Regions from separate parts of the Rhizobium sp. S163 genome, predicted to be linked through region 2. Evidence: riboswitches for the same ligand, from Rfam matches in the RefSeq annotation. Region 2 holds a riboswitch; the other holds the start of a gene.
The links. A riboswitch is a leader RNA that binds a small molecule or an ion and turns the genes downstream of it on or off. The one in region 2 is predicted to bind S-adenosylmethionine.
Positions count from the first base shown of each region.

Region 1 (2,392 bases), on a different contig from region 2:
TGACGTTGGCCATCGCCAGCTTCTTGATGACGGCGAGAACGGCGCTGATGTCGGTGTTGATCCGCCCCCGCTCGTTCTCCTCGCCACGCGCAGCCGTGATCGCTGGAATGTTCTCGTTGGCGTGCATCAGCGCGAAACGCAGCTCGGCTTCCTTGGAGAAACGATCGGCATTGAGCTTGACGAGCTTGCGCCCGACAAGCTGGCTGAGCACCGAGGCGGACGCGGCGTAAAAGATCGCGGCCCAGACCATATAGCCCGGAATGGAAAAGGCGTATTCGCCGAAGCGGAAGACGAAGCCGCTTGACAGCTCCCAGAGAACGCCGATGAAGCTCACCAGCAGGATCGTCGATTGCACCAGGCCGATGACGAGCCCGGTCGTGCTTTCCGCCAGATTGCGAGCGTCCTCATGCAGGCGCTGGTCCGGATTGACACCGATCAGCCCGCTGGAGGCGAGCCTGAGCGCCCGCTTACGCTGCAGCCACTGGTCGACGAGGTCGCGCGTCAGCCCCTCGCGCATGTAGAGCGCCGTCATCTGGTTCAACCAGGCCTGCACCACGTTGAGCAGCAGCAGCATGCCGGCGATCAGCGCGAAAATCTTCAGCTGGTGGAAGAACCCCGGCAGGTCGCGCCGCGAGATGGCGTCGTAAAATGGCGCGTTCCACTGGTTGAGGATAACAGTGGCATAGGCTGTCGCCAGAATAATCCCGATCAGCGCCGTCGAGAGAATGAGCACCGGCGCACGCACCCTGGAATGCCAGAATGCCGAAAACATCACCTTGAGCCGGAAGATCAGGCTGAGATCATACCCTACCCGGTCCTGCCCCTGGATGCTCGGTCTGCTTTTGACGTCCTCTGCCATCATGCTTCCTTACGCGTATGTAGCACCTGAATAGCACCGTGAGTCAGCCTGTCCAGCAACAGTTTCTAGCATCAGGTAATGCGCGAGTTACCTCGGCAAATAGGTGACGCCGCGTATCGGTCATTGATTCGCGGCCTGACTGGGTCTATTTAGAGCGCTCCGTGGTGATTTGGCCGGCCGGCTTGCAGCCACGTTAAAGAAGTTGCTAAAGGGCCGCGTGCGGACCGATAGCGATATTTTCGTTTTTTCATCGAGTGACCGCCATGCCGATCAAGATCCCCGATACCCTGCCCGCCTTTGAAACCCTGGTTCAGGAAGGTGTGCGCGTGATGACCGAGACGGCCGCGATCCGTCAGGACATTCGCCCCCTGCAGATCGGGCTTCTGAACCTCATGCCGAACAAGATCAAGACCGAGATCCAGATGGCGCGCCTCATCGGCGCCTCGCCGCTGCAGGTCGAGCTGTCGCTTGTTCGCGTCGGGAACCACAAGGCGAAGAACACCTCGGAAGATCATCTCTTCTCCTTCTACCAGACCTGGGAGGAGATCAAACACCGGAAGTTCGACGGCTTCATCATCACAGGCGCGCCGATCGAAACGCTTCCATACGAAGACGTTACTTATTGGGATGAAATGCAGCAGATTTTCGACTGGACGCGCACCAACGTGCACTCCGCGATGAATGTCTGCTGGGGTGCGATGGCCGCGATCTACCATTTCCACGATATTCCGAAGCACGCGCTGACGGAAAAGGCATTCGGCGTCTACCGCCACAAGAACCTCAAGCCGTCGTCGGTCTACCTGAATGGTTTCTCCGACAATTTCGAGGTTCCGGTCTCGCGCTGGACGGAAGTGCGCCGCGCCGATATCGAAAAATCCGACACGCTGGAAATCCTGATGGAATCGAGCGAGATGGGCATCTGCCTCGTTCACGAGAAGAAGGGCAACCGGCTCTATATCTTCAATCACGTCGAATATGATTCGACATCGCTCGGCGACGAGTATTTTCGCGATGTGAATGCCGGCGTTCCGATCAAGATGCCGCACAACTATTTCCCGCACAACGACCCGTCGATCCCGCCGCAGAACCGCTGGCGCAGCCACGCGCATCTGCTTTTCGGCAACTGGATCAACGAAATCTACCAGACGACGCCGTACAATCTGGAAGATATTGGCGAGGACGGCTGAGACTTTTCGCTTTGCATGATACGCCGCCGGACCTGACCGGCGGCGTTTGTTTTTTATATCGCGGCGGTTGCGATTTCATTCAATTGAGAGCAGGTTCCCTCGCGAAATTGCGGACGCGAACCGGGGAGGAAACAGGATGGCGGATGGATTGAAGCGGGACGTTTTTGGAACGACGAAGACGGGCGAGACCGTCCATCGCGTCGAAATATCGGGCGGCGGGCTAACCGCCAAGGTGATCACCTGGGGCGCCGTCATCCAGGATCTCAGGCTCGAAGGCCATGATGCACCGCTCACCCTCGGCTTTGATGATTTCGACAGCTATCCCGCCCATTCCGCCTATTTCGGC
Region 1 covers NZ_JAUDSA010000038.1:299,726-302,117, forward strand. The annotation lists gene QTL96_RS30400 (ABC transporter ATP-binding protein/permease) at 1-859, opposite strand, end outside; SAM riboswitch at 1,011-1,088, shown strand; gene metA (homoserine O-succinyltransferase) at 1,123-2,046, shown strand; gene QTL96_RS30410 (aldose epimerase family protein) at 2,183-2,392, shown strand, end outside.
Region 1: it holds a riboswitch for S-adenosylmethionine, as region 2 does, so the genes downstream of both, metA (homoserine O-succinyltransferase) here and QTL96_RS17825 (O-succinylhomoserine sulfhydrylase) in region 2, are expected to answer to the same signal.

Region 2 (2,392 bases):
TCGAGCCGCCCTTCATCTGTTTGGCGACGATATCGGCCTGCGGATGGTCCTTGCGGCCGGGATAAATCACCTTGGCGACCTGCTTCTGCTCGGCCAGGAAGTCGGCGATCTTGCCGGCGTTCTCGGTCTGCTGCTTGACGCGCAGCGGCAGCGTCTCGAGACCCTTGAGCAGCGTCCACGCCGTGAACGGCGACATGGCCGGGCCGGTGTGGCGATAATAGTCCTGCAGATGCTCGTTGACCCACTCCGTATCCGAGAGGATCACGCCGCCGAGGCTGCGGCCCTGGCCGTCGATATGCTTCGTGGCGGAATAGACGACGATATGGGCACCGAGTTCCAGCGGCTTCTGGAAGATCGGCGTCGCGAAGACGTTGTCGACCACGACCTTGGCGCCGACCTGGTTGGCAAGCTTGGCAACGCCGGCGATATCGACCACTTCGAGCGTCGGGTTGGTCGGGCTTTCCAGGAAGAACACCTTGGTGTTCGGCCGGATCGCCTTTTCCCAGTTCTCCAGATGGCGCCCATCGACCAGCGTGCATTCGATGCCGTATTTCGGCGCCAGCGTCTCGACAACCCAGCGGCAGGAGCCAAAGAGCGCGCGGGCGGCCACGATATGATCGCCGGCCTTCACCTGGCAGAGGATGGCGGCGGCAACGGCTGCCATGCCCGATGCGGTGGCGCGGGCTTCTTCCGCACCTTCCATCGCGCACATGCGCTTTTCGAACATGTCGTTGGTCGGGCTGCCGTAGCGGGCGTAGATATAGCCCTCGGTCTCGCCCTTGAAGCGCGCCTCGGCGGCTTCCGCGCTGTCGTAGACGAAGCCCTGCGTCAGGTAGATCGCCTCGGAGGTTTCGCCATACTGCGAGCGCAGCGTTCCGCCGTGGACCAGTTGGGTTGCCGGGCGCCAAGTCTTGCTCATGCCATCACCACTTTCAAACACAAAAAAACCGGCCGCAAATGCAGACCGGTTTCAACCCGGTCTATTTAGCCACTTGTTTAACGTGGCTGCAAGCCGACCGGCCAAATCACCACGGGATAAAGCTGCAATACTGCTGTTGCGCGCTTGCGTCAATTCCTCGATTTTGGTTTTGTCTGCGGCAAATTATGGATGGGGCATGATGGCTCGCGAAACAGGAATATTGGCAGACCGCGCGATTGCCGCGTTGTTCGAGATGGGACGCCTCGTCGCGGAGCGCGAGCTCGACAGCGACCAGATCCAGCCGGCGAGCCTTGATCTGCGTCTCGGCGCCAAGGCCTTCCGTGTTCGCGCCAGCTTCATGCCGGGTCCGAACAGCCTTGTCTCCGACAAGCTCGACCGATTGAAGCTCCATGTCGTCGACCTCTCGGAAGGCGCGGTGCTCGAAACCGGCTGCGTTTACATCGTCCCGCTCATGGAGCGCCTCGATCTTCCGGCCGACATGTCGGCCTCGGCCAATCCGAAAAGCTCGACCGGCCGCCTCGATATCTTCACCCGCGTCATCACCGATTACGCGCAGGAGTTCGACAAAATCCCGGCCGGCTATTCCGGTCCGCTCTATCTCGAAATCTCGCCGCGCACCTTCCCGATCGTCGTGCGTCGCGGTTCGCGCCTGTCGCAGATCCGCTTCCGCATCGGCCAGTCGCTGCTCGGCGAGCCGGAACTGCTGGCGCTGCACGACGCAGAGACGCTGGTCGCAAGCACAAAGCCGAACGTGTCGGGCGGCGGCATCGCGCTGTCGATCGATCTCGCCGGCGACAAGGACGGCCTGATCGGCTATCGCGGCAAGCACCACACGGCCGTCGTCGATGTCGACAAGAAGGCCCAGCACGATATCTTCGATTTCTGGGAGCCGATCTACAGCCGTGGTCGCAACGAGCTGATCCTCGATCCCGACGAGTTCTACATCCTCGTCTCGCGCGAAGCGGTCCACGTGCCCCCGCACTACGCCGCCGAGATGACCCCCTTCGATCCGCTGGTCGGCGAATTCCGCGTTCACTACGCCGGCTTCTTCGACCCCGGCTTCGGCCACGCCCCCGCCGGCGGCCGCGGCAGCCGCGCCGTCCTTGAAGTGCGCAGCCACGAGGTCCCCTTCATCCTCGAAGACGGCCAGATCGTCGGCCGCCTGGTCTACGAGCACATGCAGGAACACCCCGAAAGCCTCTACGGCACCGGCCTCGGCTCCAACTACCAGGCCCAGGGCCTCAAGCTCTCCAAGCACTTCCGGATCTGAGTAGCCTCACCCGGAAGTCGCCAACGCCGCTTGACAGCGATCGTCATCTGTTGGAAATCTGCGCGTAACGCGGGTGTAGCTCAATGGTAGAGCAGCAGCTTCCCAAGCTGAATACGAGGGTTCGATTCCCTTCACCCGCTCCAATCCCCATCAAGAATATGTGATCTCAAGCGCTCATTCGG
Region 2 covers NZ_JAUDSA010000018.1:462,391-464,782, forward strand. The annotation lists gene QTL96_RS17825 (O-succinylhomoserine sulfhydrylase) at 1-919, opposite strand, end outside; SAM riboswitch at 964-1,042, opposite strand; gene QTL96_RS17830 (2'-deoxycytidine 5'-triphosphate deaminase) at 1,116-2,210, shown strand; tRNA gene QTL96_RS17835 (tRNA-Gly) at 2,280-2,353, shown strand.